Regions from separate parts of the Embleya sp. NPDC025285 genome, predicted to be linked through region 2. Evidence: riboswitches for the same ligand, from Rfam matches in the RefSeq annotation. Region 2 holds a riboswitch; the other holds the start of a gene.
What was found. A riboswitch is a leader RNA that binds a small molecule or an ion and turns the genes downstream of it on or off. The one in region 2 is predicted to bind glycine.
Positions count from the first base shown of each region.

Region 1 (6,413 bases), on a different contig from region 2:
CGGCGGGCCCAACGGCGCGGCTATCAGGCCGCCGTCCTGCTCGCCGTCGCCGGGCTGACCCCGATCACGGGGCTGCATCTGTACGCCGGGAACCGGGTCCGCACGGTGGCCGACGTGCCGCACGAGGACGTCACGATGGTGCTCGGCGCGGGCGTGCACGGGGACCGGCCGTCCGATCTGCTGGCCCGCCGGCTCGACGTCGCGCTCGCGTTGTACCGGGCCGGCAAGACCCGGGTGATCCTGGTCAGCGGTGACGGCGGGGACAACCGCTACGACGAGACCAGGGTGATGCGGCGCTACCTCGCGGACCGGGGAATCCCGCAGCACCGGATCGTGACCGACGAATCGGGATTCTCCACCTGGGAGTCCTGCATCCGCGCCAAACGCGTCTACGGGATCGACCGGGTCATCGTGGTCACCCAGAGCTTCCATCTGCGCCGTGCGCTCGGCCTGTGCCGGGCCGCCGGGATATCCGCGTACGGCGTCCCGGACGAGTCCTTCGCGTGGGGCCACATCGGGCCCACCGTGTACGGAACCGGTCGCGAGACGCTCGCCGCGATCAAGGCGGCCGGGCAGATCGTGCTGAAGCCGGATCCGCGGGTGAAAGGCCCGGAAAGCGACGAGATCCGACGCGCCCTGAGCGGTTGAACGCGCGTTCTGTCGGACCCGTGCGTCATCATTGCCCGGTGTGAGACATGCCCCCGGCATCCTCCACCTCGACATGGACGCGTTCTACGCGTCGGTGGAGCAGGTCGCGAAGCCCAGCCTGGCCGGCAAGGCGGTCATCGTCGGCGGCATCGGCGCGCGCGGCGTGGTGGCCACCGCCTCCTACGAGGCCCGGGTGTTCGGCGTGCGCTCGGCGATGTCGATCGGCGAGGCCCGCCGGCGCTGCCCCAACGCCGCCTTCCTCAGCCCGCGCTTCGCGCTGTATCGCCAGGTCAGCGACACCGTGATGGAACTGCTGCACCGGCTGTCGCCGCTGGTGGAGCCGCTCAGCCTGGACGAGGCGTTCGTCGACCTGGAGGCGGGCCCGCACGGCGGCACGCTGGACACCGAGCGGGTCACCGAGATCGCGGTACGCCTGCGCGCGGACATACACGCGGCCACCGGGCTCACCTGCTCGGTCGGCGCGGCCACCTCCAAGCTGCTGGCCAAGATCGCCTCCGAGGCGGACAAGCCCGACGGGTTGTGCGTGGTCGTGCCCGGAACCGAGCGGGCGATGCTCGACCCGCTGCCGGTGCGCGCGCTGCCCGGGGTCGGCCCGGCCACCGGCGACGTGCTGCGCCGGGCCGGCCTGGACACCGTGGCCGACCTGGCCGCGGTCGACGAGAGCGAACTGGTCCGGCTGCTCGGCCAGGCGCACGGACACGGCCTGCACGTACTGGCCGCCGGGCTGGACGCGCGCCCGGTGGTCGCCGACCGGGACGCGAAATCGGTGTCCGTGGAGGACACCTTCCCCACCGACCTGGTCGACCGCGAGCGCATCACCCGGGAGCTGGACCGGCTCTCGATCCGGTGCGTGGAGCGGCTGCGCGCCGCCGGGCGCTCCGGGCGCACGATAGTGCTCAAGCTGCGCCGCTACGACTTCAGCACGCTGACCCGCTCGGAGACGCTGCGCGGGCCCACCGACGACCCGGGGGTGGTGCGCGAGACGATCCGCCGGTTGGCCGCGCAGGTGGACGTCACGGGCGGCGTGCGGCTGCTGGGGGTGGGTGTCGGCGGGCTGGCCGACTTCGCCCAGCAGGACCTGTTCGGCGCGGCCGAGCCGGAGCCCGCCGAGCCGGACGAGCAGGACGAGGATGGCGCGGAGGGAGACCGGGAGGTGCCGGTACCGGCCGCCCCGGAGCGGGTCTCGTGGTCGCCCGGTCAGGACGTGGTGCACGAGGAGTTCGGGCCCGGCTGGGTGCAGGGCAGCGGCGTCGGGCGGGTCACCGTGCGGTTCGAGGTGCCGGGTGGAAAACCGGGCCGGGTGCGCACGTTCGCGATCACCGATCCCGCGCTGCAACCGGGGGAACCGATTCCGCTGCCCGCCGCCGACGGGGGATAGCCGGGGCGATCCGGGGCAGGCGCCGGGCAGACGACTCCTCGGGGGTGTCCTCACAATGACTGATGTCAAAGAGCGGCCGGCGCGAGGGCAGGGTGCCTTCCGATCGGTTCGCCGCAGGCTCGGCCTGCCGGCCTTCCTGGTCACACTCCTGGTCGGCTTCATCGTGCTGGCCCTGGTGCTGGTCGGCTTGGTCAACCTGCTGCCCGGCAAGTTCAATCCGTTCGGCGAGACCACCAAGGACCACAGCGGACCGGTGATGCTCAAGGCCGTGCAGGATCTCAGCCGCTACGAGGCGGTCAGCGGCACCTTCCAGGTCGTGGTCGACCTGGAGAAGGACGCGAAGTTCCTGCCGGACGCGGTCCGAGGCCAACGCACGCTGTTCGTCGGCGTCGGCCAGGTGGGTGGTTTCGTGGAGTTCGGCGGGATCGGCCAGGACGCGATCCAGACCTCTCCGGACAACAAGAGCGTGACCATCAAACTCCCGCACGCGCGGCTCGCGCCCGCCGCGCTCGACCAGAAGAACAGCCACGTGATCGCCCAGGACAAGGGCCTGTTCGACCGCTTCGGCGACTTCTTCTCCAGTAATCCCGGCGATCAGCAGCAGCTCTACGTGCTGGCCACCAAGAAGATCGACGACGCGGCGAAGACCGCCGGACTGGTGGAGCGCGCGGAACGGAACACCACCGGTATGCTCCAGGGCATGATGCGCTCCCTGGGCTACACCACGACCACTGTGACGTACGCCTAGTGCGAAGCCCCTGGTGGGTGTCACGCTGATACCGTTGAAGCCGCCCATTACGTTCGCGCGGGAGAGTCCTCGTGTCGTGCACACGAGGCGCCGAAGGAGCAACTCCTCCCCGGAATCTCTCAGGCACCCGTACCGCGTGGTCGTGGGCACTCTGGAAAGCAGGATCCGCGGATGGCTCGCCGAGCCGGGTCGGATCCTCGCCGACGGTGCAAACCGCGCCCGCGGGAACCGGTCCAACCGGTCCTCCCGGGCGCGGTGAAGCTCTCAGGTACAGATGACAGAGGGGGAGGCCGGTGGACGCGCGACCCGCGTGTCCGTCCAGGAGCGATCCAGGAGGCCTTTCGCGATGACCCCGCGCACCCCTGCCCCGCGTGCTCACGCCGTACTCCCCTCCGGCCCCGGCTCGTTGACCGGCTTGGAGGCCGCGTCGCCGTTCACCGGCCGGCACATCGGTCCGGACACCGACGAGCAGGCGAAGATGCTCGCCGCGATCGGCTACGGATCCCTGGACGAGCTGACCGACGCGGCGGTGCCCGCCGCGATCCGCGCGCTGGAGGGCTTCGAGCTGCCCGCCGCGCGCAGCGAGGCCGAGGTGCTCGCCGAGCTGCGCGAGCTGGCCTCCCGCAACAGCGTGCTGACCTCGATGATCGGGCTCGGCTACCACGGCACCTTCACTCCGCCGGTGATCACCCGCAACGTGCTGGAGAACCCGGCCTGGTACACCGCCTACACGCCCTACCAGCCGGAGATCTCGCAGGGCCGGCTGGAGGCGCTGCTCAACTTCCAGACCGTGGTCACCGACCTGACCGGCCTGGACGTGGCGGGTGCCTCGCTGCTGGACGAGGCCACCGCCGCCGCCGAGGCGATGACCCTGGCCCGCCGGGCCGGGCGGGCCAAGAGCGACGTGTTCGTGGTGGACGCGGCCACGCTGCCGCAGACGATCGCGGTGGTGCGTACCCGCGCCGAAGCGCTGGGCATCGAGGTCGTGGTCGCCGACACCGCGCGGGGGCTGCCCGAGGGCGGCTGCTTCGGCGTGCTGCTGCAGTACCCCGGTGCCGACGGCCGGGTCCGCGACCTGACCCCGGTGATCGAGGCCGCGCACGCGCAGGGCGCGCTGGTGGCGGTCGCCGCCGACCTGCTCGCGCTCACCGTGCTGCGCGCGCCCGGCGCGATGGGCGCCGACATCGCGGTGGGCACCAGCCAGCGGTTCGGCGTGCCGATGGCCTTCGGCGGCCCGCACGCGGGCTACCTGGCGGTCCGCGAGAAGCTCACCCGCAGCATGCCGGGCCGGTTGGTCGGGGTGTCCGTGGACGCCGACGGCGCGCCCGCCTACCGACTCGCGCTGCAGACCCGCGAGCAGCACATCCGCCGGGAGAAGGCGACCAGCAACATCTGCACCGCGCAGGTCCTGCTGGCCGTGATGGCGGGCATGTACGCGGTCTACCACGGGCCGGACGGGCTCACCTCGATCGCGCGCCGCACGCACCGGTATGCGGCCGTGCTCGCGGCCGGACTGCGCGCGGGCGGCGTCGAGGTCGTACACGGCGACTTCTTCGACACGATCACCGCGCGGGTGCCGGGCCGGGCGGCGGACGTGCTCGCCGCGGCCCGCGCCGCCGGGATCAACCTGCGCCCGGTGGACGCCGACCACGTCGCGATCACCTGCGACGAGACCACGCTGCGGGCGCATGTCGAGGGGGTCTGGGGCGCGTTCGGGGTCACCGGTGACGTGGCCGCGCTGGACGCGGACACCGCCGACGCGCTGCCGACGGCGCTGCTGCGCGACACCGAGTTCCTGACCCACCCGGTCTTTCACACGCACCGCTCCGAGACCGACATGCTGCGCTACCTCAAGCGGCTCGCGGACAAGGACTACGCGCTGGACCGGGGGATGATCCCGCTCGGCTCGTGCACGATGAAGCTCAACGCCACGGTCGAGATGGAGCCGATCACCTGGCCCGAGTTCGCGAACCTGCACCCGTTCGCGCCGGTCGACCAGGTCGCGGGCTACCTGGAGCTGATCGACGGGCTCGCCGACTCGCTGGCCCGGATCACCGGCTACGCCAAGGTCTCGCTCCAGCCCAACGCCGGTTCGCAGGGCGAACTCGCGGGCCTGCTCGCGGTCCGCGCCTACCACCACGCCAACGGTGACACCGCCCGCGACGTGTGTCTGATCCCCTCCTCCGCGCACGGCACCAACGCGGCCAGCGCGGTGATGGCGGGCATGCGCGTCGTGGTGGTCAAGACCGGCGAGAACGGCGACGTGGACCTGGCCGACCTGCACGACAAGATCGAGCGGCACCGGGACACGCTCGCCGTGCTGATGGTGACCTACCCGTCCACGCACGGCGTGTTCGAGGAGGGCATCGAGCAGGTGTGCGCGGCGGTGCACGAGGCCGGCGGCCAGGTGTACGTGGACGGCGCGAACCTGAACGCGCTGGTCGGGCTGGCCCAGCCGGGCGGCGCGATCGGCGCGGACGTGTCGCACCTGAACCTGCACAAGACCTTCTGCATCCCGCACGGCGGCGGCGGTCCGGGCGTGGGGCCGGTCGCGGTGCGCGCGCACCTGGCGCCGTACCTGCCCAACCACCCGCTCCAGCCCACCGCGGGCCCGGAGACCGGCGTGGGGCCGATCTCCGCCGCCCCGTGGGGCTCGGCGGCGATCCTGCCGATCCCGTGGACCTACCTGCGCCTGATGGGCCCGGAGGGCCTCAAGGAGGCCACCCAGGTCGCGGTACTGGGCGCCAACTACATCGCCAAGCGGCTCGCACCGCACTTCCCGGTGCTCTACACCGGCCCGAACGGCCTGGTAGCGCACGAGTGCATCATCGACGTGCGGGGGATCACCAAGGCCACCGGCGTCAGCGTCGACGACGTGGCGAAGCGGCTGATCGACTACGGCTTCCACGCGCCGACGATGTCCTTCCCGGTGCCCGGCACGCTGATGATCGAGCCGACCGAGAGCGAGAACCTGCGGGAGATCGACCGGTTCTGCGACGCGATGATCGCGATCAAGGGCGAGATCGACCGGGTCGCGTCCGGTGCGCTGCCCGCCGACGACAACCCGCTCGGCAACGCGCCGCACACCGCCGCGCTGCTCGCGGGCGAGTGGACGCACGCCTACACCCGCGAGGAGGCGGTCTTCCCGGCCGGTGTGGTGCCGGCCGAGAAGTACTGGCCGCCGGTGCGCCGGATCGACGGCGCCCAGGGCGACCGCAACCTGGTCTGCTCGTGCCCGCCGATCGAGGCATACGGCAACAACTGACCTCGGCCGCGCGGCCCGTTCCCGATCGAACGCGTTTCGATCAGGGGCGGGCCGCGCCGTGCGTCAGCAGATGGGCAACCGACGCGGCGAAACCGGGCTTGGCGGCCAGGTCGCTGCCCAGCACGCCGAACATCAGCGCGCCGCTGAGCGACTCGAAGAGCAGATCGGCGTCCACGTCCGGGCGGGCCTGGCCGCGCGCGATCGCGTCCGCCACGAAGGCCCGGAAGATCGCCCGGACCGGGTCCATCCTGGCCACGAGCAGTTCCTTGAGCTCGGGCTGGTCGCGGTACTCGGCGAGCAGCCCCGGCACCGCGCCCGCCGTCTCCGGGCGGCGGAAGGACTCCAGCGCGGCC
Region 1 is NZ_JBVHLU010000025.1:111,255-117,667, reverse strand. It holds gene ACZ4FV_RS19220 (SanA/YdcF family protein) at 1-648, shown strand, start outside; gene ACZ4FV_RS19215 (DNA polymerase IV) at 689-2,047, shown strand; gene ACZ4FV_RS19210 (DUF4230 domain-containing protein) at 2,103-2,795, shown strand; glycine riboswitch at 2,844-2,940, shown strand; glycine riboswitch at 2,943-3,080, shown strand; gene gcvP (aminomethyl-transferring glycine dehydrogenase) at 3,142-6,060, shown strand; gene ACZ4FV_RS19200 (TetR/AcrR family transcriptional regulator) at 6,101-6,413, opposite strand, start outside.
Region 1: it holds a riboswitch for glycine, as region 2 does, so the genes downstream of both, gcvP (aminomethyl-transferring glycine dehydrogenase) here and gcvT (glycine cleavage system aminomethyltransferase GcvT) in region 2, are expected to answer to the same signal.

Region 2 (6,413 bases):
CCGGGACCAGGAAGCCCATCTTGGCGCAGCGCCGGTCGTGGATCACCGGGCCGACCCGAACTCCCGCCGCGCGCAACTGCTTCACCGCCTCGCGCCCCAGCCGCGCGTCGACCTCGATCACGTCGAAGGTCTGGCCGGCGGCGACCAGGCGTGGAGCGTACGGGTTGCCGGTCGGGTCGGACGAGTGGTTCGGCGAGTCGTTCATGGGACTGCACCTTCATCGGGTCGTGGCGGACCCCCGCGGCTCCATCCCAACGCGCCGAACCCGATCACGCGGGCCACACTCACGAGTTGATGCGGTTCCGTCACCTGTTCGGCCCACCCGCGGCCGAAACCGCGCAACCGGACGCGGGAAGCGGTTGGGTGAACGGCCGCGGGGCCGGCAGGGGATCGCCCTGCCGGCCCCGCGGCCGTGCTCGTGAACCTGACGCCGTGAGGTCGTGGGTCAGAGGTTCGGGTACAGCGGGTGCTTCTTCGCCAGGGCCGTGACGCGCGTGGCCAGGGCCGCCCTGCGGGCGTCGTCGAAGCCGGGGAGGAGGGCCTCGGCGATGATGTCGGAGACCTCCTCGAAGTCCGCCTTGTCGAAGCCGCGGGTGGCCAGCGCCGGCGTGCCGATCCGCAGACCGGAGGTGACCATCGCCGGGCGCGGGTCGAACGGGACCGCGTTGCGGTTGACCGTGATGCCGATCTCGTGCAGTCGGTCCTCGCCCTGCTGACCGTTGAGCTCCGAGTCGCGCAGGTCGACCAGGACCAGGTGCACGTCGGTGCCGCCGGTGAGCACGGTGATGCCCGCGTCGGTGACGTCCTTGCGGGTGAGCCGGTCGGCGAGGATGGCCGAGCCCTCCAGGGTGCGCCGCTGGCGGTCCTTGAAGTCGTCGGAGGCGGCGACCTTGAAGGCCACCGCCTTGGCCGCGATCACGTGCTCCAGGGGGCCGCCCTGCTGGCCCGGGAAGACCGCAGAGTTGATCTTCTTGGCGTACTCCGCCTTGGACAGGATGACGCCGCCGCGCGGGCCGCCCAAGGTCTTGTGCGTCGTGGTGGTGACCACGTCCGCGTAGGGCACGGGGCTGGGGTGCAGACCCGCGGCGACCAGGCCCGCGAAGTGCGCCATGTCCACCATGAGGTAGGCACCGACCTCGTCGGCGATCCGGCGGAACTCGGCGAAGTCGAGCTGCCGCGGGTAGGCCGACCAGCCCGCGATGATCATCTTCGGCCGGTGCTCCTTGGCCAGGCGCTCGACCTCCTCCATGTCGACCCGGTGGGCCTTCTCGTCGACGTGGTAGGCGACCACGTTGTAGAGCTTGCCGGAGAAGTTGATCCGCATGCCGTGGGTGAGGTGGCCGCCGTGGGCCAGGTCCAGGCCCAGGATCGTGTCGCCGGGGGTGAGCAGCGCGAACATCGCGGCGGCGTTCGCGGACGCGCCCGAGTGCGGCTGCACGTTGGCGGCCTCGGCGCCGAAGAGCTCCTTGACCCGGTCGATGGCGAGCTGCTCGACGACGTCGACGTGCTCGCAGCCGCCGTAGTAGCGCCGGCCGGGGTAGCCCTCGGCGTACTTGTTGGTCAGGACGGAACCCTGCGCCTCCAGCACCGCCACGGGGGCGAAGTTCTCGGAGGCGATCATCTCCAGGGTGTTCTGCTGGCGGTGCAGCTCGTCGGTGACGGCGGCGGCGACCTGCGGGTCCACCTCGCTCAGCGGACGGTCCAGGATCGTCACGGTTGTCAGCTCCTCGATCGGGTCGATCTCGATCATTCGCCGCAGAACGCGGCGTATTCGTCGGCCGACAGCAGGCCCTCGGCCTCGCCGTCGATGCGCACCTTGAACAACCAGCCCGTCCCGAAGGGGTCGGAGTTCACGAGGGCGGGGTCCTCGGCGACCGCGTCGTTGATCTCGACGACCTCGCCGGAGACCGGCGCGTACATGTCGCTGACCGACTTCGTGGACTCCAACTCGCCACACGGCTCACCGGCGACGACCGCTTGGCCGACCTCGGGAAGCTGGACGAACACCACGTCGCCGAGCGCGTCGGCCGCGTGCTGGGTGATGCCGACGAGGGCGGGGGAGGCCGCCTCGTCGAGCCACTCGTGTTCCTTGCTGTAGCGCAGGTGCTGGGGTGCGTGCACGGGTCCATTCTCCATTCGAATGCGGAGGGTCTGTCCCTCAGGTGTTTTTGTGATGGTTTGTTCCGGTCGGCGGGTCGGCCGACCTCAGCCCCGCTTGTAGAACGGCAGTGCGACCACCTCGACCGGCTCGGCCTTGCCGCGGATGTCCACGGCCAGGCGTGTGCCCGGTTCGGCCCGGTCCGTGCTCACGTACGCCATCGCGATCGGCACGCCGAGCGTGGGCGAGGGTGCGCCGGAGGTGACCTCGCCGACCTTCTCGCCGGTCTCCGCGTCCACCACCGGGTAGCCCGCACGCGGGACCCGCTTGCCCGGCGAGGTGAGACCGACCAGCGTGCGGCGCACGTCCTCCTGCGCGGCGGCCAGCGCGTCGCGCCCGACGAAGTCCTCGGGCTTGTCCAGCCGGACCACCCGGCCCAGGTTGGCCTCGTACGGGGTGGTGTCCCGGGTCAACTCGTGGCCGTACAGCGGCATGCCCGCCTCCAGGCGCAGCGTGTCGCGGCAGGACAGGCCGGCCGGCACCAGGCCGTGCGGCTTGCCGGCGGTCAGCAGGGCCTCCCACAGCGCGACCGCGTCGCCGGGCGCGGCGAACAGCTCGAAGCCGTCCTCGCCGGTGTAGCCGGTGCGCGCGAGCAGTACGGGCACGCCGGCGACCTCGGTGCGCAGGATCGCGTAGTACTTGAGCGCGGGCAGGTCGGCGTCGGTGAGCGAGCCGACGATCGCGGTCGACGTGGGGCCCTGCACGGCGAGCAGCGTGTACTCCTCGGACGCGTCGCGCACGGTGGCGTCGAACTTCTCCGAGCGGTACGCCAGGCTGCCCGCGACCACGTCGGCGTTGGACGCGTTGGCCACCACCACGAAGTGCTCGTCGCCCAGCCGGTAGACGATCAGGTCGTCGACGATGCCGCCCTCTTCGGTGCAGATCATCGTGTACCGGGCGCGGTCGATCCCGATCTTCGACACGAAACCGACCAGGGCGTGGTCGAGCGCGCGGGCGGCGTCCGGGCCGGTGACCTCGATCTCGCCCATGTGGGTGAGGTCGAACAGACCGGCCGTGGTGCGCACCGCGGTGTGCTCGTCGCGCTCGCTCCCGTACCGGAGCGGCATCCGCCAACCGGCGAAGTCGGTCATCGTGGCCCCGAGCGCGTCGTGCACGGCGTCGAGCGGGGTCCGGCGGTCGGTGGTCATGCGAAGGCTCCTTCGAGGGGGCGCCGGCGGGAACACGCCAAGGGCGCGGGCCGGTCGCGGGCATGGCGAACGGCCGCGCGCTCGGCCGGCGCGGAAGGTGACGGGTACTGCGGCGAATACGACAACAAAGGGGGCTCCCTGCCACGGCTTTCAGCCCTTTTCGACCAGAGTCGGTCGAAAAGTGGGGTGCCCTCCCCTTCTGTCATCGGAACCTGAGAGCTTCATCGCGTCGAACTCGCGATTTGCACCGTGGGTGAACCACACCTGCGGTGTGGTTGCTTTCCAGAAGTGCCTGACCCATGCGGTATCGGTGCCTGAGAGATTCCGGGGAGGAGTTGCTCCTTCGGCGCCCCGCTCGTGGGCGAGGACTCTTCCGCGTGGGGTCGACGGCCGTTATGAGGTTGTGCCCGGCATGCTAGCGCGTGACGTCAATCCCCCGCCGGGACCGGGACCTCGCCGGGACCGGGCCCCGCGGAGTCCGAGGGATCACCGGGACGCGCGCGCACCCATGGGTGCGACACCATGCGCAGGGCATGACGGTTGTGACAAGGGGAGGACTCGTGGAGACGGACTCGGCGGGGGCGCATACCGGCGCCGCGACGGGCGGCGTGTTGACCCCCCGGTCCGTGCACGACCTCCGGGAGGAGCGTGATCGGGCGGGGGAGGGGATCGGCGACCGGATCGTGGACGTCCTGGCCTATCCGGCATCGTGCGTGCTCGTGGTCACCGGCCTGCCGGGAGCCGGCAAGAGCACGCTGCTCGCGCGCGTGGTCACGCCCGGGGCCGGGGTCGCCGTCCTGGACGCCGATCTGGTCCGGGCCCGCTGGGCGGTACGGGCGGGGCGGATCCCCTACCGGATCTACCGGCCGCTGGTGCGGCTCTCCCACTACGGCGAGGTGGCCCGGGCACTGCGCGGCCCCGGTGCGGTGGTCGTGCACGACAGCGGCCGCAACCCGATCCTGCGCCGGGTGCTGGTGCTCGCGGCCCGTCGGCGCGGCAGCTCCGCGCACGCGCTGCTCCTGGACGTGACCGCCCGACAGGCGCTTTCCGGCCAGCGCGAACGCGGGCGCGGGGTGTCCACACCGGTGTTCGCCCGACACCACCGCGAATGGCGCGAGTTGCTCGGCCGGCTGTCGCCGTGGCTGGACGCGGGACCCACCCTGGCTTCGGCTCCGGGCGGCTTCACCTCGTGCGTGCTGCTCGACCGATCGGCCGCCGGGCACCTGGGCCGGATCGTTTTCGCAGACCCCGTACCGGGACAGTCCCGGCGACGGCAATCGGGCGAGAAGTAAACTGCGGCGGACACCAGAGGAGCACCACCATGCCGTTCCCGGCCAATCCCGTGGAGAGCGCGCTCGTCGCGGCGATGCGCGATCCGTCCCGGGCCGAGGCCCTCTTCGAGGCTTTGGCCGAGGCGGACGTATGGGTGCCGCTGCCCGAGGGCGGCAACCCGGCCGACAGCGAACTGACCCTGCCCACCACCGAGATCGACGGCCGGCCGTACGTCCCGGTGTTCTCCTCGGAGGAGGAGTTCCGGCGGATCGCCGGACCGATGGCGTGCACCGTCGCGCCGATGCGCGAGTTCGCCCGCGGCATGCCGCCGCACGTGGGCATCGCGGTCAACCCCGGCGGCGAGGTGGGCATCCCGATCCCGCCGCCCGGCGTGCTGGAGCTGGCCCGACCGCCCGGCTCGGGCCCGCGCGGCGCGCGCGTGCGGCTGTACGAGCCGGAGCAGGAGCCGATGGACTTCCTGATCGCGGCCGCCGCCGAGTTCACCCACGTACCGGTCGTGCTCAGTGCCCGCCGCGGCCTGGGCGTGATCGAGAACGACCCGCCGTGCCTGTTCATCGGCGTCGAGTTGGACCGCTGGCAGGAGGAGGACCGACTGGCCGCGGTCGGCGCCCTGGAGCGCGCGCTCGGCCGGGCCCCGTGTCCCTGGCCGGTGAACGTGGTGCTCCTGGACGTGGCACAGGATCCTGTGGGGGACTGGATGCTGGAGCGGACCCAGCCGTTCTACCTGCGCGTCGACCAGCGCTGAGCCCGCGTCGGACAGCGCGACATCGGCACATCGGTGCATCGGTACATCGGTTCGGATTCGGGGAGGACGTCGTGAACCAGGTCGAGCAGGCCTTGAGCCAGGTGGCACCCGGGCGTTACGACGCCTACGAGCGGTTGCTCGAAGCGCTCACCGGCGCCCACGTGTGGATGTTGTTGTGGCAGGGGCAACCGGGCAGTCCGGACGCGCAGTACGGGAACATGGACGTGGCCGGGTGGCGCTACGCCCCGGCGTTCACGTCCGAGGAACAGCTGCGTCTCAGTGGCTGGGACCGCTCGTTCGAGGTCTGTCCGGTCACCGAGATCGCGTCCTCGCTGTACACCGACCGCTGGGGCCTGTGGCTGAATCCGCACGCCCAGGGCGGCGGCGTCGGCGTGCCCTATCTCGACCTGCGGCGCATCGTCGGCGGCCTGGACCGGTTGATGGCCGGACCGCTGGAGGTCGGCGAACCCACGTTGTGGGACCCGGCGTTCTACGCGCTGCTCGGCGGCCAACTGTTCCAGACCCAGGTCGTGCGCGCCGCCCACCGGGCCTGGGTGCGACCCGCGGTCGGACCCGAACGCCTCGTGATCGGGCTGCGCCTGACGGACAATCAGCCCGCCACGATGCAGCGGATGCGGGACGCGATGGCCCGCGCCTCGGCCGCGGCGCCGGCCGGACTCACTTTGTCCTCGGTCGCGTTGGACGACCCGTTCGATCCGGTGGCCGCGTGGATGCGCGACCACACGCGCCCCTTCATCGGCATCGACATGCTCGACGAGGCCGCCCGCGACACGCGGTGATCGACGATCGGCACACAGTGGCGATCGCGGGCAACAGGCACTGATGCCCCCAAAAAACTGACGTCACGTCATCAACCGCTGCCTTGTTGTGATTTCGTGACCGATCTACGCGGATCAACCAGTGAATCGTGTCGACGTAATCACGGTTCAGTAAAGGTATTCCGCGACCCCTGTTGGTGACCCGCGTCACGGAGGAGTCTCACCCGGACGACAGATCCCGAAGATCATCGGGATCGCAATGCCGGGTACGGCGACGGGATCGGCGATCC
Region 2 is NZ_JBVHLU010000121.1:5,739-12,151, forward strand. It holds gene ACZ4FV_RS44850 (bifunctional DNA primase/polymerase) at 1-205, opposite strand, end outside; gene glyA (serine hydroxymethyltransferase) at 446-1,750, opposite strand; gene gcvH (glycine cleavage system protein GcvH) at 1,747-2,121, opposite strand; gene gcvT (glycine cleavage system aminomethyltransferase GcvT) at 2,206-3,306, opposite strand; glycine riboswitch at 3,496-3,598, opposite strand; glycine riboswitch at 3,599-3,692, opposite strand; gene ACZ4FV_RS44870 (AAA family ATPase) at 3,867-4,598, shown strand; gene ACZ4FV_RS44875 (enhanced serine sensitivity protein SseB) at 4,628-5,344, shown strand; gene ACZ4FV_RS44880 (enhanced serine sensitivity protein SseB C-terminal domain-containing protein) at 5,416-6,144, shown strand.